DNA from 3 places in the Amycolatopsis umgeniensis genome. Region 1 is predicted to be linked to each of the others. Evidence: riboswitches for the same ligand, from Rfam matches in the RefSeq annotation. Region 1 holds a riboswitch; each other region holds the start of a gene.
The links. Region 1 has a riboswitch for cobalamin ahead of HDA45_RS05630 (prenyltransferase/squalene oxidase repeat-containing protein). Riboswitches for the same ligand answer to the same signal wherever they lie in the genome.

Region 1 (7,895 bases):
AGCCTCTCCCGCGCCCGGTTCCACCCCCTCGGCGGGCTGACTGTCAGCGGGCTGATCGCTCCCCGCTTGCGGCTGTTGCTGTTGCCGTTCGTTGGGATCGTTGGTGGACGGCTTGGCCTCCTCGCGCGGCACGCACGACTGGCCTTCGGTGCCCGGCCGCACCGCGGAGACCCGCGGGACCGGGTTGGTCTCGGCGGTGGCGTTCAGCGAGAACGACCAGCCCTCGAAACCACCGGGGATGAAGTCACGGTTCTTGACGCCCCACTGGCTGTAGTCCCAGGCGCAGTTGTTCGAGGCGTGCCAGTACGACCAGTAGGCCTGGGCCGGAGGCGTGTCGATGCACAGCTCGCGGTACTTCTCGCGGCCGGTGATCGGGACGTTCTCGGCCGCGGACGGCCGGTTCTCGACCCGGCAGATGAACGCCTCACCCCACCGTTGCACCCCGGCGATCTGGAAACCGGCGCCCTTGAGCGCGTCCAGCCCGGTGCCGCGCGTGGTCTGGGGATTGCAGCGCACGATGGTGGTGCCGCCGAGCTTCTGGAAGTCGACGACCACGGTGACCCCGTTGGCGTCCTTGCAGAACCCCGGGTATCCCTTGCCCTGGTCGACGGCGTGCGCGGACGGCGCCGTGGCGGCGATCAGGAAGATCACCGCCACCACTCCGAAGACCCTCCTCATTGGACGGTCAAGGTCGCGCTCGAGTACACCGTCACCCCGTTACCCGTGGCCGCGATCGTGTAGACGTAGGTGCCCGCCGCGGTCGGCGTGATGTTCTGCGTGCCGCCGGGCGCCGCGAGCGCACCGGACCAGGCGCCACCGCCGCTCGACGGGGTGACCGACCCCGCGGTGACCGTCGTCGCGTTGGTCGAGGTCCAGGTCAGCGAGGTGGTCTGGCCGAGGGTGATCTTGCGGTCGACGTCGTTGACGGACAACGAAACCGTCGGGTTGCTCGCGTTCACGGCCGGGTTCGTCGGCGTGACCCCGGGCGGCGGGTTGGTCGTCGCCGACTTGTTCAGCGAGAACGACCAGCCTTCGAAACCGCCGGGGACGACGTTGCGGTTGAGCGCGCCGTAGCTGCTGTAGGTCCAGGTCGAGCCGGAACCGTCGGCGTGCCAGTAACCCCAGTACGCGCCGGCGGGCGGAGTGTTGACGCACGGTTCCTTGTAGTTCGGGTTGCTCGACAGCGGAATCGTCTCCGTCGCGGACGGGCGGCCACCCAAGCGGCACACGAAACCGAGCCCCCATCGGGCGGTGCCTGCGACGGCGATCCCGGCGTCCTGCAGCGCCTTGATACCGGTGCGGTCGGTGCCAGGATTCGCGTTGGGCGAGCAGCGGGTGATCGTCGGCGCGGCGGTCCCGCCGTTACCGTCGAGTTCCTGGAAGTCGACCACGACGGTGACGCCGGTGAGGGCGTCGTTGCCGGTGCAGATCCCGTCGTACCCCGCGGCCTGCGCGGGCGCGGCCACGGCGGTGGCCAGTCCGGTCAGTCCGATGAGGACGGACGTGACGGCGAGCAGTCTTCTCATGGTGTTGCCCCCTTTGTCTTGATGAAACGGCGTAGCAGGAAGATGAGCACGATCGCGGCGGCCAGCAGGATGCCCGCCAAGCCGACGAGCCCCCACGTCATCCACGACGGCTGAGTAGTCTGGGCGGCGGCTTGGAGCTGGGTACCGGACGCGGCGTTCGCGGCGTCGACGTCCGAGAGCGGCAGCCGGACGGCGGACGACAGCGGCGAATCCGCGGCGGTGAGCCAAGATCGGCCCGCGACACCCTGGGCGGCGGCGAGGCTCGTCGGGAAATCGGTCTTCCCGTCGCTCGCCACGACGGATCCCTTGGCGAAACCGCCGTCGGCCTGGACCAGCTTGCCCAGCGACCGCGCGGTTCCGCTCGCGTCGAGTCCCGCGACCTGCCGCGCGGCGGCGACGGCGGCGCTGAGCGCGACGTCCGCTTCGCCCGCTTCACCGGTCACCATGCCTTCACCGGTCGGCCGGACGCCGAGCGCGCTCACCGCGGAGACGAACGCCGACACACGCCGCTCGGTCCAGCCGTCCGGTCGTTTGGTCGACGGCGCGGCGTCGGTATGCGGACGGGCGGCCAGCGCGGTGACCGCGGCGGCTGTCGCGCCCAGGTCACCGGAGCCGCACTCCGCGGTGTCGAGGTGCTTCGGGAAGGTTCCGTCGGCGCACTGGCGCGAAAGCAGCAGTTCGACCGCGGGGCCGGGGTCGGCGGTGGTGGCGAGCAGTGCCCACGTGTGCCGCTCGACGGTCTCGTCGGCGTCGGCGAAGGAACCGGTGTCGGTGAACTTGCCGTCAGTGCCGCGCAGCTTCACCAGGTCGGCGCGCAGCTGACCGACGTCCGCCTTCGCGAACTCGCCGACGAGCACCAGCTTCGCGAGCGGTTCGGCGTAGGACGCCCCACTCTGCTCGTACGGAGCGCCGTGGGCGTAGGCCTGCACGGCTTCCGGCGTGAGCAGGAACTTCGATGCGCGGGCGACCGTCTCCGGCTGCACGTCCAGCGCCCGCAGCGCGAGCACCAGATCAGCGGTGGCGTCGTAGTCGACGTAGGTCTTGCCGTCCTCGGTGACCTCGACGTGGTCACCGCCCACGAGCCGGTTCGTCAGGTACGCGCCCAGACGGGAAGCCGGGGTCGCCGTGTCCGGGATGGCGACCGGGGCCGCGATCGCCGTCGGCGGCGGGACCCGGGCGCCGGTGGACGCCCTCGGGGTGACCGGCTTCTTCTTGGGTTTCGGCGTCGTGGTCTTCGGCGCGGGCTTGGTGTCCTGCGGCTTGGCCGCGGGCGGGGTGGTCGTGACGGTGACCGTGCTCGGCGCGGGCGGGCTCGTCGCCAGTGACGAGGACGTGCCCGGCGTCGGCGTCACCGACGTCGTGGTGGTCGCGGTGGTCGTCGTCGTGGTCGTGGTCGTGGTCGTCGTGGTGCTGGTCGGCGCCGGATCGCTGCTGGTCGAGGTCGGCGTGCCGGTGGCCGAGCTCGTTTCGGACGGCGTGGAGGTCGGCGTTTCGGAGGCACTGCTGCTGGTCGGTGGCGGTCCGCTGCCCTTCGCGAGCGCGTAGAAGCCGACCTGCGACAACCCGAGCGAGGCCTGGGCGCCCGCGCGGATCCAGGTGTCGAGCCCGCTGATGCCGCCGGTGCGCGCCGCGACGTAGGAAGCCGGGTTGTAGGCGATCGCGCCGAGGTCGCCCGCGAGCCGGTTGCCGGAGTCGGCCGCCGCGTTCGCCTGCGCGGATTTGAGGAACCGCACGCCCTTGTCGACCGCCTCGTCGGCGCCGCCCGCGTCGGCGAGCGCCTGGACGATCAGGCCGGTGCTGTTGGTGTTCGGGGCTTCGGTGCCGACGCCGCCGCCCCAGCCACCACCGGCGTTCTGGTTCGCGGTGAGCCAGGAGACGGTCTTGGCGATCGGGGCGTCGAGTCCGCCCGCGCCCGCCTTCCGCGCGGCCAGCATCGCCGAAAGCGCGAGGCCGGTGGTGTCACCGTCGGACGGGGACTGGTCGATCGTCTTGCCCTCGTCGCACGAGGAGATCTTGTAGCCGTTCGACGTGACGTGATCGCCGGTCTCGGTCGTCTTGATGTAGCCGAAGAAGATGCGGAAGTAGCCCTCGGAGCACTGCTGGGTCAGTAGCTTGTCGATGGCGAGCTGGTCATTCTCACCCGCCGCGGCGAGCCCGATGACGCCGAGCGACTGGCCGAACATGTTCGCGTTGTTGCTCACGGAGTCGGCGAGGTCGGGGTTCTTCGAGTAGTCGCTGATCCGGCCCTTGTCCGGGCCTTTGCGCATGATCGCGGCCTTGGTCTCGGCGACCATGTCGTAGCCGTCGAAGTTCCGCGGGTCGTGGCCGGAGGCCTGCGCGGCGACCAGCGTCTTGGCCGCGGCGCCGCCGACGATGACCTGGTCGTAGCCTGCGCCGGGGACGAGGCCGTCCCAGGTGAAGTAGTCGGTGGCGTGGCCCTGCTCGTCGAGGAACTTCACGATCGGCTCGGCCTTCGCACCCTCGCCCGAGGCGTACATCGAGAGCAGCACGTCGATCATCAGGCCGTGGTCGGGCAGTTCGCCGCCGTTGGGGTTCTCGAGCGTGCCGTCCGGCTTCAGCTTCGTCGCGAGCCAGCGAGAGTTCGCCTTCGCCGCGTCGGGATCGTTCGCGGCCGTCGCCGTCCCGGTGAGCAGGGCGGCGACCACGCCGACACTGACGGCGAACGCCGATGCGGCCAAGTACCCGCGGCGCATGGCTCCTCCTTGCGGCATGGCGGAGGACAGGCGCGGGGGCGCCGGAGTCACCCCTGTTGATCGCGACAGTGGTTCGTTCATCCACCCGTGCGGTACCCCGGCTCGCCCTGGTGAAGGGCCCACGGTTGCGCGACAGCGCCGGATTTCGACCGGCTTCCCCGTCACGGGCGGCGTTGTTCAGTTGTCGAGCCCGCCGAGGTTAACACCCGATCACTCGCGACAGGCACCGCTGACCAGGTCGGTTGCCAGGATCACATCGAGAGTCGCGCCCGGCGGTACCCCGGCGCTTGACCGGGATGAGACTCTTCGGATCGTCAATCAGCGCGGTCGTGGGGGAAGTCCGGTGAGAGTCCGGCGCTGTCCCGCAACGGTATGCCCTTTCGGGCGAGCCCGGTCACCCACGTCGCGCGGTGTCACCACCGACTCCTGTCGTGGAAATGCGGGAAAGGGTTCTCATGAGACGTTTGGTCCTCGCTGTCGCCATGCTGTGCGGCATCGGACTGGTCGCCGCTCCGGCGGCGACCGCGGCCACCCACAACAAGGCGGACGCCGCCGCGGGCTGGCTCGCCAGGCAGATGACCGACGGGGAAAGGTTCGAGGCCGACTTCGGCGGCCAGAAGTTCCCCGACCAGGGCTTGACGATCGACGCGATCTTCGCGTTCGCCGCGGCCGGGGTGTCGGACACGAACGCCGGCAAGGCGATCACGTGGCTGGCGAAGCCGGAGATCACCACGGGTTACGTCGGCAGCGGCACCGAGGCCTACGCGGGCGCGCACGCCAAACTGCTGCTGGCCGCGCAGATCCGGGGCAAGAACCCGGCGTCGTTCGGCGGCGTCGACCTCAAGGCGGGACTGCTCTCGCTGCTCACGCCGTCCGGCCGGTTCTCCGACCGGTCCGAGTACGGCGACTACTCGAACGCCTTCACCCAGTCGCTCGCCCTGCTGGCGCTGGACCGCACACCCACCGGCGCCCCCACCTCGGCCGTGACGTTCCTCGCGGGCACCCAGTGCGCGGACGGCGGTTTCCCGCTGAACTTCGGGGAAGCGACGTGCGCGAGCGACGTCGACTCGACCGCGATGGTCGTGCAGGCCTTGCGCGCCACCGGTGACGCGGTGAACGCCGGCGAGGGCACTTCCTGGCTGGTCACCAAGCAGCACGCGAACGGCGGCTTCGGCGTCGGCACGAACGCGCCGAACTCCAACAGCACCGGCCTCGCCGCCGAAGCGCTGGCGGGCCACCGTCCCGCCGCCGCGGTCAAGGCGCGGGAATTCCTGCGGTCGTTGCAGACCGGCTGCACCGGCGCCGAGGCGGACCGCGGTGCGATCGCCTACGACGCCACCGGCCTGAACCCGGCGACCGCCCCGCGCGCGACCGCGCAGGCGATCCTCGGCCTGGCGAGGGTTCCGCTGAGCGACCTGCACGGTGGTGGCCGTCCGCAGGCGCCGGTCCTCGCCTGCTCCTGAGGTACGTCTCGTGAGCGGTAGGGACGGTTCCTTCCTTGCTTGAGGTCCGTGAAGGACCCCTTCACTACCCTCAGGGTAGGCAAGGGGCCCTTCACGGACCCGCACCCGCGAACAACCGCAGCCAGTACCCAGTAGGTACCTAAGACACTCTCGGTTCCAACCGTCCCGACCGCTCAAGAGCCTTTAGCCTGTGCCGGTGGCTGAGTATCGAGTGGGCGACCTCGCGAACCAGGCGGGGACGTCGGTGCGGAACGTGCGCGCCTATCAAGACCGGGGACTGCTTCCCGCGCCGACGCGACGCGGGCGCGTGGCGATGTACGACGACGCGCATCTGGCCCGGCTGCGGCTGATCGTCCAGTTGCTGGAGCGCGGGTATACCCTCGCCCAGATCGAGGAAATGATCGAGACCTGGCAGCAGGGGCGGGATCTCGGCGATCTGATGGGCCTGGAGGACGCGCTCTCCCAGCCGTGGTCGGAGGAGACCCCCGAGCGGATCACCGTGACGCAGGCGCGGAAGGAATTCGGGCGGCTGATCACCCCGGCCAACGTCAAACGGGTGCTGGCGATGGGGGTGGCCACCCGCCGGGGCGCGCATTTCGAGGTCTTCAGCCCGCAACTGCTGCAGGCCGGCCGTGAACTGCTGGCGGCGGGGGTCCCGCCGGAGCAGGTCCTGAGCCTGGCCGAGGCGCTGATCGAGCACACCGACGCCGTCGCGACGTTGTTCCTGGACACCATCCGGCGCGACGTCGTCGACCCTCGCGGGGAGGACTGGGTGCCGGACGCCGCGGAGATTTCCGACCTCACCGACCTGGTGAAACGACTGCGGCCGCTGGCGCAGTCGGCGGTGACCGCGAGTCTGGCGCTGTCGATGAGCCGCGCCTTCCCGGAGTTCCTCGAGGAACTGGCCCAGCACCTCCGGGAACGCCACGAGTCTTGAACATTTACATCGGTCACTGTAACTTTCCATCGCGGGATGCAATCCGCGATGGAGGGAGTGGCGATGACGGCACGGACGAAGCCCCTACGCGATCGGGAGACCGGCGCGCAGCGCTTGCTGCAGGCGAGCGCGAAGCTGTCTTATGACCCCGAAGTCGACGTGGACTGGGAAGCCCCGCTGACCGACGGCGCGTTCTTCATCCCCGAGCGGACGGTGTCGTTGTACGGCACCGAATTGTGGGACAGCATGAGTCACGAGCAGCGCGTGGAGCTGTCACGGCAGGAGCTGATCAACTCGGTCAGCGTCGGGATCTGGTTCGAGATCATCCTGATGCAGATGCTGCTGCGGATGTCCTACCGCGCGGATCCCACCACCGCGCACGCACGGTACGCGCTGACCGAGGTCGCCGACGAATGCCGCCATTCGACGATGTTCGCGATGCTGATCGACAAGGTCGACGGCCGTCCGTACCGGAACAACCGGCTGCTGCACTTCACCGCGCACGTGCTGCCGCTGATCCTGCGGGGCCCGTCGATGTGGGTGGCGACGCTGATCGGCGAGGAGGTCTTCGACGCCATCCAGCGTGAGCATCTGCAGGACGAGTCGATCCAGCCGCTGGTGCGCGCCGTCATGCGGATCCACGTCACCGAAGAGGCACGGCATGTGCGCTACGCCCGCGACGACCTGAGCAGGCAGATGGCCCGCGCGTCCTGGCCGGTCAAGGCCTTCACGCGGATCGTCGTGGCGATCGGCTCGATGCTGTTGTCCCGGCTGCTGTCCAGGCCCGCGCAGTACGCCCGCGCCGGTCTGGAGCGTCCCCGCCGGGCGGCCGCGCTGGCCAGGCGCAGCCCGCACCGCCGCGAGGTGCTGGCCGCGGGTGCCGCGAAAATGGTGCGGTACCTGCGGGAAGTCGACCTCGTCGGCGGTCCGGGCCTGGTGCTGTGGCGGCGTTCCGGCCTGTTATGAGGCGCGCAGCGGCGCGATGGTCTTCGCCACCTGGTCGAGAAGCTCCAAGGTCTCGGCCTCGGGCAGCGTCGGCAGGAGGAGGGAGACTTCGTCGACCCCGGCGCCGTCGAGACGTCGCAGCAACTCGGGATCGGCCGGCGCGCCGAACACGCTGATCTGGACGTCTTCGCGGCCTTGATCGGCGAGCCAGGACCGGACCCGGCGCAGTTCCTCCGGCGGTGTCACGAAATGCGGCAGCCAGCCGTCCGCGTGCTCGGCGAGCCGTTTGAGCCCGGCGGGGCCCTGACCG
Region 2 (7,895 bases), 6.4 Mb from region 1:
GCGGTCGAAGGGGTCGTGTCCTTCCTGCAGAAACGACCACCGGAGTTCTCCATGCGCGTCGACACCGATCAGCCCGCCTACCTGCCGTGGCGGAACGCGTGACCGCCTATCCCCCGGAGCCGTGGAACCTGGCGGGTCAGGCGTACCTGTCGCTGTGGCGTGTCCCGGTGAGCGAACTGCCCGAACTACCCGAAGGTGTCGAACCGGTCGTGGCGGGCGGCCGCGCCCAGGTGTTCACCGCCTGGATCGACTACCAGGAGCCCGGACAGCTCCAGTACCACGAGCTGCTGGCCACGGTCGCCGTCCGCGGCAAACGCCTCTCCAGCTCCATCACCGACATCTGGGTGGACAGCGAGGTCTCGCTCGCCGGCGGCCGGGCGCTGTGGGGCATCCCCAAGGACCTCGCCGCGCTCGACTTCACCCACGGCCGGACCTTCACCGCCTCGGCGGCCACCCAGGACGACTGGATCGCGACGGCCGCCTTCACCGCCCGCCCGAGCCTTCCGGTGAAGATGCCCGCCGCCTTCGACGTCGTACAAATGTTGGACGGCCGTCTCAAAAGAAGCCCCGTCCGGGCGAAGGCCCGCCCCCGTCCGGCGGCCGCGGATTGGCGGCTCAACGAGTCCGGTCCGTTCGGCTTCCTGGCCGGTCAGCGGCCCGTCCTGAGCGCCCACCTGCGCGATTTCACCCTCGTTTTCGGCGGCTGACCAGCCGCTCAGCGTGATCGTCTAACCCGCCAGGGTGAGACCACGACACGCCACCCATTGGGGCACGTGCAGGCTCCGACCCCTACATGTAGTCTCTGGGAACCGGCACCGCCCAGCGACGGGGAGACCGCTCGGGAGCGGTTGTCGGCCAGCTTTGTGAACGTGCAGCGCACGGCCTTGTGAGGCCTTGCGGTGCTTCAACGCGCCCATTGGAGACACGCATGTCAGTGGAAACCGGTCAGCGGCCACCTTCGTCTTCGGACACCACGCCCGCGACCGTGCGAGTCATCCGGCGGGACGGCAGCGTGTCCCCCTTCGACGCGAACAAGATCTCGGTCGCCGTGACCAAGGCCTTCCTCGCCGTCGAGGGCGGTGACGCGGCCGCCTCGTCGCGGATCCACCACCTGGTCAAGGAACTGACCGAGCAGATCGAGACCACCCTGCTCCGCCACGCCGGTCCCGAGACCGCGCTGCACATCGAGCAGATCCAGGACATCGTCGAGCTCGCGCTGATGCGCGGCGAGCACCACAAGGTCGCCCGCGCGTATGTCCTCTACCGTGACGAGCGCGCGAAGGCCCGCGAGTCCGAGAAGCCGGCTTCGTCCGACGTCGCGATCAGCGTCAAGTCCGCCGACGGCTCGGTCCGCCCGCTCGACTGGGCCCGCGTCTCGCACGTGGTCGGCGAGGCCGTCGCCGGGCTCGAAGACGTCTCGGCCGAGCCGGTGCTGGCCGAGGCCAAGCGCAACCTCTACGACGGCATCAGCGCCGACGAACTCGCCCTCGCCCAGATCATGGCCGCGCGCGTGCTCGTCGAGCAGGAGCCGAACTACTCCTACGTCAGCGCCCGGCTGCTGGCGGACAAGCTCCGCGGCGAGGCGCTCAGCTACCTCGCGGGCGCGCCGCAGCAGGCCAGCCAGGACGAGATGACCGCCCGGTACCCGCAGTACTTCCGGGACTACCTCAAGCGCGCCATCGAGCTGGAGCTCGTCAACGCCGAGCTCCAGACGTTCGACCTCGACAAGATCACCGCGGCCATCCACGCCGAGCGTGACCTCGACTTCGGCTTCCTCGGCCTGCAGACGCTGTACGACCGGTACTTCCAGCACCACAACGGCGTCCGCTTCGAGCTGCCGCAGGCGTTCTTCATGCGCGTCGCGATGGGTCTCGCGATCCGCGAGGACGACCGCGAGGCCCGCGCCATCGAGTTCTACGAGCTGCTCTCGTCGTTCCACTTCATGGCGTCCACCCCGACGCTGTTCAACTCGGGCACCACGCGCCCGCAGCTGTCGTCCTGCTTCCTGACCACCGTGGACGACGACCTGGACTCGATCTTCCAGGCGTACAAGAACAACGCGCTGCTGGCGAAGTACTCGGGCGGTCTCGGCAACGACTGGACCCCGGTCCGCGGCCTCGGCGCGCACATCAAGGGCACCAACGGCCAGTCGCAGGGTGTCGTGCCGTTCCTCAAGATCGCCAACGACACCGCGGTCGCGGTGAACCAGGGCGGCAAGCGCAAGGGCGCGGCCTGCGCGTACCTCGAGACCTGGCACGTGGACATCGAGGAATTCCTCGACCTGCGCAAGAACACCGGTGACGACCGTCGTCGTACGCACGACATGAACACCGCGAACTGGGTGCCGGACGAGTTCCTCCGCCGTGTCGAGGCCGACGCGCAGTGGACGCTGTTCTCGCCGAACGAGACCCCGGACCTGCACGACCTCTACGGCACCGCGTTCGCCGAGCGCTACCGCGAGTACGAGGCCGCCGCCGAACGCGGTGAGCTGAAGGTGTTCCGCAAGATCCGCGCTGTCGACCTGTGGCGCCGCATGCTGACCATGCTGTTCGAAACCGGTCACCCGTGGATCACCTTCAAGGACCCGTGCAACCTGCGCTCGCCGCAGCAGCACGTGGGTGTCGTGCACTCGTCCAACCTGTGCACCGAGATCACCCTGAACACCACCACCGACGAGGTCGCGGTCTGCAACCTCGGCTCGGTGAACCTGCTCAAGCACGTCACGCCCGAGGGCATCGACGCGAAGCGCCTCGAGAAGACCGTGCGCACCGCCGTCCGCATGCTCGACAACGTGATCGACATCAACTTCTACACGATCCCGGAGGCGCGCCGCTCCAACCTGCGCCACCGCCCGATCGGGCTCGGCCTGATGGGCTTCCAGGACGCGCTGTTCGAGATCGGTGTCCCGCTGTCCTCGGAAGAGGCCGTCCAGTTCGCGGACACCAGCATGGAGCACATCAGCTACTACGCGATCTCGGCCTCGACCGACCTCGCCGAGGAGCGCGGCCAGTACCAGACGTTCGAGGGTTCCTTGTGGAGCAAGGGAATCCTGCCGATCGACTCGATGCAGCTGCTGATCGACGCCCGCCAGGGCGACGGCCTCGACGTCGACACCTCGTCCACTTTGGACTGGGCGCCGCTGCGTGAGCGGGTCAAGACCGTCGGTATGCGCAACTCCAACGTGATGGCGATCGCGCCGACCGCGACGATCTCCAACATCGTGGGCGTCGGGCAGTCGATCGAGCCGCTGTTCCAGAACCTGTTCGTCAAGTCGAACATGTCCGGTGACTTCACCGTGGTGAACCCGCACCTGGTCCGCTCGCTCAAGGCGCGCGGGCTGTGGGACGAGGTCATGGTCTCGGACCTGAAGTACTTCGACGGCAGCCTCGGCCAGATCGACCGCGTGCCGGACGACCTGAAGGCGCTGTACGCCACCGCGTTCGAGATCGAGTCGAAGTGGCTGGTGGACGCCGGTTCGCGTCGCCAGAAGTGGATCGACCAGGCGCAGTCGCTGAACCTGTACATCGCGGCGCCCAGCGGCCGCAAGCTCGACGAGCTGTACCGCTACGCCTGGCACAAGGGCCTCAAGACCACGTACTACCTGCGGGCCCGGTCCGCGACGCACGTGGAGAAGAGCACCCTGCGCGGCACCGACGGCAAGCTGAACGCGGTCTCGGCCACCCCGGCCCCGGCCACGCCTTCGGCACCCAAGCCCGCCGCTCCCGCACCGGCTCCGGCTCCCGCCGCTTCGCCCAGCCCGGCCGCCGCTGTTCCGGCCGTTCCGGTGACAGCTCCCGCCGCCAAGCCGGAGCCGAAGGAGATCCCGCAGGTCTCCGACGTCGACTTCGTCGCCACCGACGGCGCCGCCTGCCGCATCGACGACCCCGACTGCGAAGCCTGCCAGTAAGACATCCTCGTGAGTGGTGATTCGGGTTCTGACCCGAATCACCACTCACGACCCCACTCGTGAAGTGAGCCTCTGTATGACCACCTTTGACGCTTCCACCGACGCCACCGGCCTCGGTGAGATCGAAGTCGGCGCCGCCCGGATCAACGTCGACGACAAGCGGATGATCAACGCCCGCGCCGACGTCAACCAGCTGCTGCCGATGAAGTACACCTGGGCGTGGGAGAAGTACCTCGCCGGCTGCAACAACCACTGGATGCCGACCGAGGTCGCCATGCAGGCCGACATCGCGCTGTGGAAGTCGGCCGACGGCCTGACCGAGGACGAGCGCACCATGCTCAAGCGCAACCTCGGCTTCTTCGCCACCGCGGAGTCGCTGGTGGCCAACAACATCGTGCTCGCGGTGTACCGGCAGATCACCAACCCCGAATGCCGCCAGTACCTGCTGCGCCAGGCGTTCGAGGAGGCCGTGCACACGCACACCTTCCAGTACATCTGCGAGAGCCTCGGCCTGGTCGAGGGCGAGCTGTTCAACATGTACCGCGAGGTCCCCTCCATCTCGGAGAAGGACGCGTGGGCGCTGAAGTACACGCAGAACCTGGAGAACCCGGACTTCGAGACCGGCACCCCCGAGGCCGACCAGAACTTCCTGCGTGACCTGGTCGCGTTCTACGTGATCTTCGAGGGCATGTGGTTCTACACCGGCTTCGCGCAGATCCTGTCGCTCGGCCGCCGGAACAAGATGATCGGCATCGCCGAGCAGTACCAGTACATCCTGCGCGACGAGTCGATCCACCTGAACTTCGGCATCGACTGCATCAACCAGATCAAGATCGAGAACCCGCACCTGTGGACCGAAGAGTTCCAGGCCGAGATCCGCGGCATGCTGACCGAGGCGTGCGAGCTCGAGGTCTCCTACGCCCGCGACACCATGCCGCGCGGCATGCTCGGGCTGTCGGCCGAGCTGATCGAGCAGTACATGCACTTCATCACCGACCGTCGGGCGCAGCAGATCGGTCTCCAGCCGATCTTCGGCGAGACGGAGAACCCGTTCCCGTGGATGTCGGAGGCGATGGACCTCAAGAAGGAGAAGAACTTCTTCGAGACCCGCGTCATCGAGTACCAGTCCGGTGGCGCCCTCGACTGGGACTGACCCCGCATCTCGCGTGATCAGACACGTAACTCGCGTGTCTGGACACGGAACTCACGTGATCGAACACGGAACACGCCGGGCGGACTTCCGCCCGGCGTGTTCCGTCTCCAGACACGCGCGTCCCGTCTCTGATCACGCGAGTTCGCCATCTGATCACGCGAGTTCGCCGTTTGATCACGTATGTCGTCCGGTTCATCACATGTCCAGCGGGGCAGTAGCGCGCCTGGGTACGCTTCGGGGCGCTACTGGTTCGCCCGGCCCCCCAGGCCGGTCGAGGTAACAGGGAACCCGGTGTGAATCCGGGACTGCCCCGCAGCGGTATGTGGGAACGAAAGCCGTCACCGTGCGAGACACGGTAAAGCACTGGGGCATGGCGCCCCGGGAAGCGACGGCCGGTAGGAGCGAGCGAGTCGCCCACGAGTCCGAAGACCTGCCCGTGGTGCGCGCGTCGACGGCGTGCGTGAGTCCGGGCCTCGTGGGATGGGCACGACCGAAAACGCGGTCACTCCTGCGCGCGCTCCGGGCTTTGACGACAAGCTCGCGAGGAGAGAGCTGTGACCGAAATCGGCACCACTGTGCTGGGCTACCCCCGGATCGGACCGGACAGGGAGCTCAAGCGTTCACTCGAACGCTATTGGGCGGGCAAGATCGACGAGACCGCGTTGCTGGAGACCGGCCGTGCGCTGCGCACGCGGGCCTGGCGTGAGCTCAAGGACGCGGGCCTGGATTCCGTCCCCTCCAACACGTTCTCCCACTACGACCAGGTGCTCGACACCGCCGAGCTGTTCGGAGCGTTTCCGGAGCGCTTCACGAAGCTCGGTCTCACGCCGCTCGACACCTACTTCGCCGCCGCTCGCGGGGTGCAGGACGCGCCGGCGATGGAGATGACGAAGTGGTTCGACACGAACTACCACTACATCGTCCCCGAACTCGGGCCGGACACCGCGTTCTCGGTCGCCGGTTCCAAGCCGCTCGACGAATACCGCGAAGCCCGCGCGATCGGCGTCGAGACCCGGCCGGTGCTCGTGGGCCCGGTGACGTTCTTGCTGCTCGCGAAGGCCACCGAGACCGCTCCTGAGGGCTTCCGCCCCCTGGACCTGCTCGACAACCTCCTCGACGGCTACGTCGAACTGCTGCGCCGCCTGCACGACGAAGGCGTCGAGTGGGTCCAGTTCGACGAGCCCGCCTTCGCCGGGGACCGCACCGAGCCGGAGCTCAACGCGCTCATCCGCGCCTACCACCGGCTCGCGAAGGAGACCGCGCGCCCGAAGATCCTGGTCGCCGGGTACTTCGGCGGCCTCGGTCGTGGACTGGGTGTCCTCGCCCGCTCCCCGATCGACGCCCTCGCCGTCGACCTCGTCACCGATGAGTCCTTTGTGGACGCCGTCGCGGCCGAGCCCGCCTTGCGCGACAAGGAGGTCTTGGCCGGTGTCGTCGACGGACGCAACGTCTGGCGCACCGACCCGACCCGCGCGCTCAGCCGGGCGGCGACGTTGCTCGGCACCGCGAAGTCGGTCAGCGTCTCGACTTCGTGCTCGCTGCTGCACGTGCCCTACGACGTCGAGCGAGAGGCCGAACTCCACCCACGGCTGAAGGGCTGGCTCGCGTTCGCCAAGCAGAAGGTCGACGAGGTCGTCCTGCTCGGCCGCGCGCTCAAGGAGGAGGGCGTCGACCTCTCCGCGGCCCGTGCCGCCGCCACGGATCGCGCCACGGCGGCCGATCTGGCCGACGCCGGGGTTCGTGCCCGGCTGGAGGCGCTGCGGCCGGAGGACACCGTCCGCTCGCCCTACGCCCAGCGCGCGGCGGCGCAGCAGGCTGCGCTGGATCTGCCGCCGTTGCCGAGCACCACGATCGGCTCGTTCCCGCAGACCACCGACGTCCGCAAAGCCCGGGCGGCGCACAAAGCGGGCTCGCTGGACGACGCAGGCTACGAGGCCGCGATGAAGGCGGAGATCGAGCGCGTCATCCGGCTGCAGGAGGATCTCGGCCTGGACGTGCTGGTGCACGGCGAGCCCGAGCGCAACGACATGGTGCAGTACTTCGCCGAACGGCTGGCCGGGTTCGCCGCCACCGACTTCGGCTGGGTGCAGTCCTACGGTTCGCGGTGTGTCCGGCCGCCGATCCTGTACGGCGACGTCTCGCGAGCCGAGCCGATGACCGTCGAGTGGGCGCGCTACGCGCAGGGACTGACCGGCAAACCCGTCAAGGGCATGCTGACCGGACCGGTGACGATCCTGGCGTGGTCGTTCGTCCGCGACGACCAGCCGCTGGGCGAGACCGCCCGTCAGGTGGCGCTGGCCATCCGCGACGAGGTGCACGACCTGCAGGAGGCGGGCATCCGCGTCATCCAGGTCGACGAACCGGCGCTGCGGGAACTGCTCCCGCTGCGCAAGGCGGCGCACGAGGCGTACTTCGCCTGGGCGGTCTCGTCGTTCCGGCTGGCGACGTCCGGGATCGACGACGCGACGCAGATCCACACGCATATGTGCTACTCGGAGTTCGGTGAGGTGGTGAAGGCGATCGACGCGCTCGACGCCGACGTCACCAGCATCGAGGCCGCGCGGTCGAAGATGGAGGTCGTCACCGATCTCGGCGCGGCGGGCTTCGGCCGCGGCGTCGGGCCGGGTGTGTACGACATCCACTCGCCGCGCGTCCCCGGCGTCGACGAGGTCAGCGGGCTGCTGCGGACCGCCGTCGGCGCCGTGCCCGCCGAGCGGATCTGGGTCAACCCGGACTGCGGTCTGAAGACCCGCGGATACGCCGAGGTGGAACCCGCCTTGCGGAACCTGGTCGCGGCCGCGAACGCGGTGCGGTCCGAACTGGGCTGATCAGTAC
Region 3 (7,895 bases), 1.1 Mb from region 1:
GCCGGGGCCGTCCTGCTCGACGAACGCCGCGTAGAGTTCCGCGGCCCTCGTGCCGAGCAGGGTGGCGACGTCGTTGTCCCGGGCGGCGGATTCGGCCAGGCGCAGGTCCTTCAGCATCAGGCCGCTGGCGAACCCGCCGGAGTACTCGCGGTTGGCGGGGCTGGCCGGGACCGGGCCGGGGACCGGGCAGTTGGTGGTCAGCGCCCAGCACTGTCCGGACGCGGTCGAGGCGACGTCGAACAGGGCCTGGTGGGTGAGGCCGAGTTCCTCGCCGAGGGCGAATGCCTCGGAGACGGCGATCATCGAGACGCCGAGGATCATGTTGTTGCAGATCTTCGCCGCCTGGCCGGCACCGGAGGATCCACAGTGGATCGCCCTGGCTCCCATGACGCCGAGCAAGGGACCGGCCGCGGCGAACGCCTCCGGATCGCCGCCGACCATGAACGTCAGCGTTCCGGCTTCGGCGCCGACCACTCCACCGGACACCGGGGCGTCGACCGCTCGGTGCCCCGACGCCGTGACCAACTCGGCCGCCTGGCGGGCGTCGGCGACGTCGATGGTGGAGCAGTCGACGAACAGCGTCCCGGGCCGCGCGGACGGCAGGATCTGTTCGTAGCAGTCGAGCACGTGCTTGCCGCTAGGCAGCATCGTGACGACGACATCGGCCTGCGCGACAGCCGCGCTCGCGGTGTCGAACCTGGCCACGCCTTCGGAGCGGGCGGCGGGAGCCGGGTCGTAGCCGTGGACGGTTTCACCGGACTTCACCAGGTTGGCGGCCATCGGGCCGCCCATGTTGCCGAGACCGAGGAAGGCGATCGTCATCGTGCCACCCACTCGGCGTCCTCGAGGCCGGCGAAGTAGGCGTCGACGAGCTTGTCGTCCACCTCGGGAAGGGTGGCGGGCGACCACTTCGGCGAGCGGTCCTTGTCGATGATCTGGGCCCGGATGCCCTCGACGAACTCGGCGGAGGAGAGTGCGCGGGCCGAGATCCGGAACTCCTGCGCCAGGACGGATTCCAGATCGGGCAGCGCCGCTGCCGACCGGAGTGCCCGCAGGGTCACCTTGAGCGCGGTCGGCGACCTCGCCTCGATCTCCTTGGCGGCGGTGGCCGCCGCGTCGCCCGACGCGTGGAGCCGGGTGAGGATCTCTTCGACCGTGTCCGCCGCGTAGCAGTGGTCGATCCATTCGGCGTCGGCCGCCAGCCCGCTCGGCGGCGCGGGTTCGGCGAACAGGTCCAGCGCGGTGTCCGGGGTGCGCGACGCGAGCGCGTCGAGCAGGTCCGGAACTTTCTCGCTCGGGACGAAATGGTCGGCGAGTCCACAGTGGACCGCATCGGGCCCGGTGACGGAACCCGCGGTGAGGGCGATATGCGTGCCGAGTTCACCGGGCGCGCGGGACAGCAGGTACGTGCCGCCGACGTCCGGGACGAAGCCGATGCCGGTTTCGGGCATGCCGATCCGGGAGCGTTCGGTGACGATCCGGTGGCTGCCGTGCGCGGAGACCCCGACGCCGCCGCCCATGACGAGCCCGTCCATGAGTGCCAGGTAGGGCTTGGGGTACCGCGAGATCAGGGCGTTGAGCCGGTATTCGTCGGCCCAGAAGCGCAGGGACGCGGTGCCGCCGGTGCGGGCGTCGTCGTAGATCGCGCGGATGTCGCCGCCCGCGCAGAGCCCGCGGTCGCCGGCGCCGTCGATCAGCACGGCGCGGACAGCCGGATCGGAACGCCACGCTTCGAGGCGCTCGAGCATCGCGAGGACCATGTCGTGGTTCAGCGAGTTCAGCGCACGCGGCCGGTTCAGCGTGATCCGGCCGATTCCACTGTGGACGAGGAACTGGACGTCGTTCACGAAGCCTCCTGCAGCATCCGGCGCGAGATGATCACGCGCATGATTTCGTTGGTCCCTTCGAGGATCTGGTGTACCCGCAGGTCGCGGACGATCTTCTCCAGTCCGTACTCGGCGAGGTAGCCGTAGCCGCCGTGCAGTTGCAGCGCCTGGTTGGCCACCTCGAACCCGGTGTCGGTGCAGAACCGCTTGGCCATCGCCGAAAGCTGGGTCGCCGTGTCCTCGCCCTGGTCGAGCGCGTCCGCGGCCCGCCACAACAAGGTCCTCGCGGCTTCGAGATCGGTGCGCATGTCGGCCAGCCGAAACTGCAATGCCTGCTTTTCGGACAGCTTCTCGCCGAACGCGGAACGCTCCGACAGATGCCGGACGGCCATGCCGAGCGCGGCCTCCGCGCCACCGAGTGAGCAGGCCGAGATGTTGAGCCTGCCACCGTCCAAAGCGGACATCGCGACCCGGAACCCGTTGCCTTCGCCGCCGAGCAGCGCGGACGCCGGGACGCGGGCGCCTTCGAAGATGACCTGCCTGGTGGGCTGGGCGTTCCAGCCCATCTTGAGCTCGTTGGGGCCGAAGGAGACCCCGGGCGTCTCCCGGTCGACGATGAACGCCGAGATACCCCGGGCGCCCGGACCGCCGGTGCGGGCGAGCACGACGTGGACGTCCGAAGTGCCCGCGCCGGAGATGAACTGCTTGACGCCGTCGAGGACGTAGTGGTCACCGTCGCGGCGGGCGCGGGTGGAGAGCGCGGCCGCGTCGGAACCCGCGTCCGGTTCGGTGAGGCAGTAGCTGCCGAACGCGTCCATCGTGGACATCCGGGGCAGGTACCGGTGCCGTTGGGTGTCGTCGCCGAATTTGTCGATCATGGTCGCGACCATGTTGTGGATCGAGATGTAGGCGGCCAGCGACGGGCAACCGGTGGCGAGCGCCTCGAACACGAGGACGCCGTCGAGCCGCCCGAGCGCGGAGCCTCCGAGGTCTTCGGGCAGGTAGATGCCGCCCATGCCCAACTGAGCGGCCTTGCGGAGGACGTCGACCGGGAAGTGCTTGGCCTGGTCCCATTCGATCGCGTGCGGGGCGAGGTGTTCCGCCGCGAACTCCGCGGCGGTATCCTTCAGCGCCCGCTGTTCGTCGGTCAGTCTCATCGCGGCCTCAGCTCATCGTCGGGATGACGAAGCTGGCGCCTTCCTTGGTGCCCGAAGGCCAGCGCGAGGTGACCGTCTTGGTCTTGGTGTAGAACCGGATCGAGTCCGGTCCGTGCTGGTTGAGATCGCCGAAACCGGAGCGCTTCCAGCCGCCGAAGGTGTGGTACGCGATCGGGACCGGGATGGGCACGTTGACCCCGACCATGCCGGTGTTCACCCGCGAGGTGAAGTCGCGGGCCGTGTCACCGTCGCGGGTGAAGATCGCGACGCCGTTGCCGTACTCGTGTTCACTGGGCAGGCGCAGCGCTTCCTCGTAGTCGGCCGCGCGCACGATCGACAGCACCGGGCCGAAGATCTCCTCGCGGTAGATCCGCATGTCGGCGGTGACGTGGTCGAACAGGCAGCCGCCGAGGAAGAAACCGTTCTCGTGACCGTCCACAGTGGTCCCGCGACCGTCGACCAGCAGTTTCGCCCCTTCGGCGACGCCGATGTCGATGTAGTCGCGGACGCGCTGGACGGCCTCGGCGGTGACCAGCGGCCCGAAGTCGGCGGTTTCGTCGAGCGAGGCACCGATCTTGAGCGTCTTGACGCGCTCGGTCAGCCGGGCGGCCAGCGCGTCGGCGGTGGCCTCGCCGACCGGGACGGCCACCGAGATCGCCATGCAGCGTTCGCCCGCGGAGCCGTACCCGGCGCCGATCAGTGCGTCGACGACCTGGTCGAGGTCGGCGTCCGGCATCACGATCATGTGGTTCTTGGCGCCGCCGAAGCACTGCGCGCGCTTTCCGTGCGCGGCCGCGGTCGTGTAGATGTACTCGGCGATCGACGACGAGCCGACGAAACCGATGGCCTCGACGCGAGGATCGGTGAGCAGCGCGTCGACGGCTTCCTTGTCGCCGTTGACCACGTTGAACACGCCCGGCGGCAAGCCGGCTTCGAGGAAGAGTTCGGCCAGCCGCAGCGGGACCGAGGGGTCGCGTTCGGACGGTTTGAGCACGAAGGAGTTCCCGCAGGCGATCGCCGGGGCGGCCTTCCAGAGCGGGATCATCGCGGGGAAGTTGAACGGGGTGATGCCCGCGACCACGCCGAGCGGCTGCCGCATCGAGTAGACGTCGATGCCGGTGCCCGCGCTGTCGCTGTACTCGCCTTTGAGCAGGTGCGGGATGCCGATGGCGAACTCGACCACTTCGAGACCGCGCTGGATGTCACCCCGCGCGTCGGGGACGGTTTTGCCGTGTTCTGAAGAGAGCAGGCGGGCGAGGGAGTCTTCTTCGGCGCGGACGAGGTCGACGAACTTCATCAGCACCCGGGCCCGCTTCTGCGGGTTCCAGCGGGCCCACTCGAGCTGGGCCTGCGCCGCGTCGGCGACGACCGCGGCGACCTCGGTGGCCGAGGCGAGTGGGACACGGGCCTGGACGGCGCCGGTGCTGGGGTCGAAGACGTCGGCGAACCGGCCGGACGTTCCCGCCACCGGCTTGCCGCCGACGAAGTGACTGAGTTCGGTGCTCATGGATGCCCTTTCCGAAAGTGCGCAGGACGGAGCCGCCCGTGACCACGATCGGCGGCCGGGCAGGGGAGTACGGACGACTTACCGCCGGGGTGGTGGCGGGTCGGCGACTTTCGCGCAGGCAGGAAGAATCCGCATGCGTTCAGCTCCATCCTCGTGGACGAACACGACACGTCTGCGGCCGGTATCCTGGCTCCCGGATCCGCGGCGGCTCCGGCCTTCCCGGCTCGCGCCAGTGGCCTTCTCTGCAGGAGCGCCGCTCCCCGGTCACAGTGGCGGGACCGCACCGGATTTTCACCGGCTTCCCTGCACCGCAGACCTGTGGACACCATAAAGTAGGAAGTCCGACTATGTCGAGGGTGTGGCGTACGCCTCAGGTGCGCGATGGGTCTCGTGAGTGGTGGTGTGTGGGAGCGGGGCCGACGAGCGACACCTCGCCTCACACTGGCTGAACCTCCAGCCCTGGCCACGAACACGCCAGGTTTGCCGTTCTCCTCGATAAACCGCCACTCACGAGAGTGGCGGGTAGGGCAGCAGGCTGGACGAATGCTCGTCCACCCGCATCGGTTTCCCGATCGCGGGGAAGGCGCGCTGGGGGCACGCGGGTCGTTCGCAGACCTTGCACCCCATCCCGATCGGGGTGACGGCCGCGCCGGTGCCGAGCGCCAGCCCGTCGGAGTACACGAGTCGCCGTGCGTGCCGGAGTTCGCAGCCGAGCCCGATCGCGAACGTCTTGCCGGGATCGCCGTGCCCGCCCGCCGCGCGGGAAACGGTGCGGGCGAGCCAGAAGTACTTCTTGCCGTCCGGGAGTTCGGCGATCTGGGTGAGGATCCGGCCCGGCGAACTGAATGCCTCGTAGACGATCCACAGTGGACACGAGCCGCCGATGCGCGAGAAATGGAACCCGGTGGCGGACTGGCGTTTCGAGATGTTGCCCGCACGATCGACCCGTACGAAGGAGAACGGAACGCCGCGGGTGCCCGTTCGCTGCAAAGTGGACAGTCGATGGCAGATCGTCTCGAAGCCGACGCCGAATTGGTCGGACAGGCGCGTGATGTCGTAGCGGTGGCGCTCAGCGGCGCCGAGGAGGACGCGGTACGGCAGTACGAGCGCGCCCGCGTAGTAGTTGGCCAAGCCGATCCGCGCGAGCCGGCGGGCGGTTTCGCCACTGAACTTCCCGTCGTCGACGAGCCGGTCGATCACGTCGCCTGCCTCCAGCAGCGCCAGTTCGGACGCGAGCCGGAACGCGGCCTGTCCCGGACGTAGCGCGGGGGAGAGGCGCAGGGTCTTCTTTCTCGTGTCGAAGTGATGCTGATCGGCGCCCAGGGATTCGGTGACCACTTTGACGCCGTGGCGGTCCAGCAGTCCGGCGGCCAGTCCATTGCGGACTTCGCCCGGGTGGAGGCGCAACTCGGCGGCGAGCTTCTCGGCGGGGGTGTCGAGTTCGGCGACGTGGTTGCGGCGCAGATAGAACCAGTCGCGGATCTCTTCGTGCGGTTGCTGCGCCGTCGAGCGGTCCAGCCCCTGCTCGGTCACCAGCGTCGCGATGTTCTCCACCGCCTCGCGGTAGCGGCGGTGCAACGCGACGAGCGTCCGCGCCACCTCGGGCAGCGTGGTGGTCAGCGCGTCGACCTCGCCGGCGGAGATCGCGCCGCTGACGGTGTTGTCGCCGAACACCTCGCGGACGTCGGCGACCAGCCGGGCGGTGTCCCGGGCGGCGAAGAACTCCGTGTCCACGCCGAAGGTCTCGGTGAGCTTCAGCAGGACCGGCAGGGTCAGCGGCCTGCCGTTGTGTTCGAGCTGGTTGACGTAGCTGGGGGAGATCTCCAGCAGTCTGGCCAGTTCGGATTGGGTCATCGAACGGTCTTCTCGCAGCTGGCGAAGCCGGGCGCCCGCGTACATCTTCTCCACAAGCCGACTGTAACAACCTTTACAAGATGCCCGCGAACGTTCACAAGGTTTCACAGTGCCAAGCGGTAGCAAGGAGTTTCCGAAGGTGCCACGCTCAGGGCAGGACATCACAAGGTTCACAACCGAGGGGAACCATGATCGACCACACCGTCCGCGCTTACCGCTCCGCCGAGTCGCCTCCCCGCGAGGAACAGCTGGCGTGGAAGCTCGCCGCCGTCGCCACCGACGACGTCCCCGTCACCGGAGAGGTCGCCGACATGGTGATCAACCGGGTGATCGACAACGCCGCCGTGGCGGCCGCGTCGCTGGCACGGCGCCCCGTTCGCTCGGCGCGCGACCAGGCACTCGCGCATCCCGGCGGACCGGGTGCCGCGGTGTTCGGGGTCGAAGGCCGGTTCTCCCCGGAATGGGCGGCCTGGGCCAACGGCGTCGCGGTGCGGGAACTCGACTATCACGACACCTTCCTCGCCGCCGACTACTCGCATCCCGGCGACAACATCCCGCCGATCCTCGCCGTCGCCCAGCACACCGGGCGCACCGGCGCGGACGTGCTCCGCGGGATCGCCGCCGGGTACGAACTCCAAGTAGACCTCGTCCGAGGGATCTGCCTGCACGAACACAAGATCGACCACATCGCCCATCTCGGCCCGTCTGTCGCGGGCGGCATCGGCGCGCTGCTGGGGCTGGACACCGCGACCGTGTACCAGGCCATCGGCCAGGCACTGCACACCACGACGACGACCCGCCAGTCCCGCAAGGGCGAGATCTCGTCGTGGAAGGCCTACGCGCCCGCATTCGCGGGCAAGGCCGCGATCGAGGCCGTCGACAGGGTGATGCGCGGCGAAGGAGCGCCGAGCCCGATCTACGAAGGAGAGGACGGTTTCATCGCGTGGCTGCTGAGCGGTCCGGACGCCGAGTACACCGTGCCGCTCCCCGCACCGGGCGAGCCCAAACGGTCCATTCTGGACACTTACACCAAGGAGCACTCGGCTGAGTACCAGAGTCAGGCGCTGATCGATCTCGCGCGGCGGCTCGGCCCGAGGATCGGTGAGTTCGGCAAGATCGAGCGGATCCTCATCCACACCAGCCATCACACGCATCACGTGATCGGCTCCGGTTCGGGCGATCCGCAGAAGTACGATCCCCAGGCCAGCCGCGAAACGCTGGATCACTCGATCCCGTACATCTTCGCTGTCGCCCTGCAAGACGGTGTGTGGCACCACGAGAAGTCCTACGACCGGGCACGCGCGACGCGACCGGACACAGTGGAACTGTGGCAGAAGGTGGCCACCGTCGAGGATCCCGAGTGGACCCGCCGCTATCACGCGCCCGAACCGGCCTTCGGCGGCCGTGTCGAGATCACGCTGGCAGACGGAACGGTGCTGGCCGACGAGATCGCCGTCGCCGACGCTCACCCGGCCGGGGAACGGCCGTTCGCCCGCGAGCAGTACCTCGCCAAGTTCCGTACGCTGGCCGACGGGGTGATCGCCGCCGCCG

Region 2: linked by a shared signal. The riboswitch ahead of metE (5-methyltetrahydropteroyltriglutamate--homocysteine S-methyltransferase) and the one ahead of HDA45_RS05630 (prenyltransferase/squalene oxidase repeat-containing protein) in region 1 are both predicted to bind cobalamin.
Region 3: linked by a shared signal. The riboswitch ahead of HDA45_RS01250 (CoA-acylating methylmalonate-semialdehyde dehydrogenase) and the one ahead of HDA45_RS05630 (prenyltransferase/squalene oxidase repeat-containing protein) in region 1 are both predicted to bind cobalamin.

What each region holds. Positions count from the first base shown of each region.
Region 1 is NZ_JACHMX010000001.1:1,334,969-1,342,863, forward strand. It holds gene HDA45_RS05620 (ABC transporter substrate-binding protein) at 1-657, opposite strand, end outside; gene HDA45_RS05625 (ABC transporter substrate-binding protein) at 675-1,526, opposite strand; gene HDA45_RS05630 (prenyltransferase/squalene oxidase repeat-containing protein) at 1,523-4,240, opposite strand; cobalamin riboswitch at 4,312-4,453, opposite strand; cobalamin riboswitch at 4,535-4,660, shown strand; gene HDA45_RS05635 (prenyltransferase/squalene oxidase repeat-containing protein) at 4,696-5,703, shown strand; gene HDA45_RS05640 (MerR family transcriptional regulator) at 5,900-6,640, shown strand; gene HDA45_RS05645 (AurF N-oxygenase family protein) at 6,704-7,606, shown strand; gene HDA45_RS05650 (LLM class F420-dependent oxidoreductase) at 7,601-7,895, opposite strand, start outside.
Region 2 is NZ_JACHMX010000001.1:7,782,143-7,790,037, reverse strand. It holds gene HDA45_RS36340 (enoyl-CoA hydratase-related protein) at 1-102, shown strand, start outside; gene HDA45_RS36335 (acetoacetate decarboxylase family protein) at 99-707, shown strand; gene HDA45_RS36330 (ribonucleoside-diphosphate reductase subunit alpha) at 929-3,907, shown strand; gene HDA45_RS36325 (ribonucleotide-diphosphate reductase subunit beta) at 3,984-5,060, shown strand; cobalamin riboswitch at 5,290-5,512, shown strand; gene metE (5-methyltetrahydropteroyltriglutamate--homocysteine S-methyltransferase) at 5,615-7,888, shown strand.
Region 3 is NZ_JACHMX010000001.1:284,932-292,826, reverse strand. It holds gene mmsB (3-hydroxyisobutyrate dehydrogenase) at 1-822, opposite strand, end outside; gene HDA45_RS01260 (3-hydroxyisobutyryl-CoA hydrolase) at 819-1,847, opposite strand; gene HDA45_RS01255 (acyl-CoA dehydrogenase family protein) at 1,844-2,983, opposite strand; gene HDA45_RS01250 (CoA-acylating methylmalonate-semialdehyde dehydrogenase) at 2,991-4,490, opposite strand; cobalamin riboswitch at 4,650-4,835, opposite strand; gene HDA45_RS01245 (short-chain fatty acyl-CoA regulator family protein) at 4,998-6,398, opposite strand; gene HDA45_RS01240 (MmgE/PrpD family protein) at 6,533-7,895, shown strand, end outside.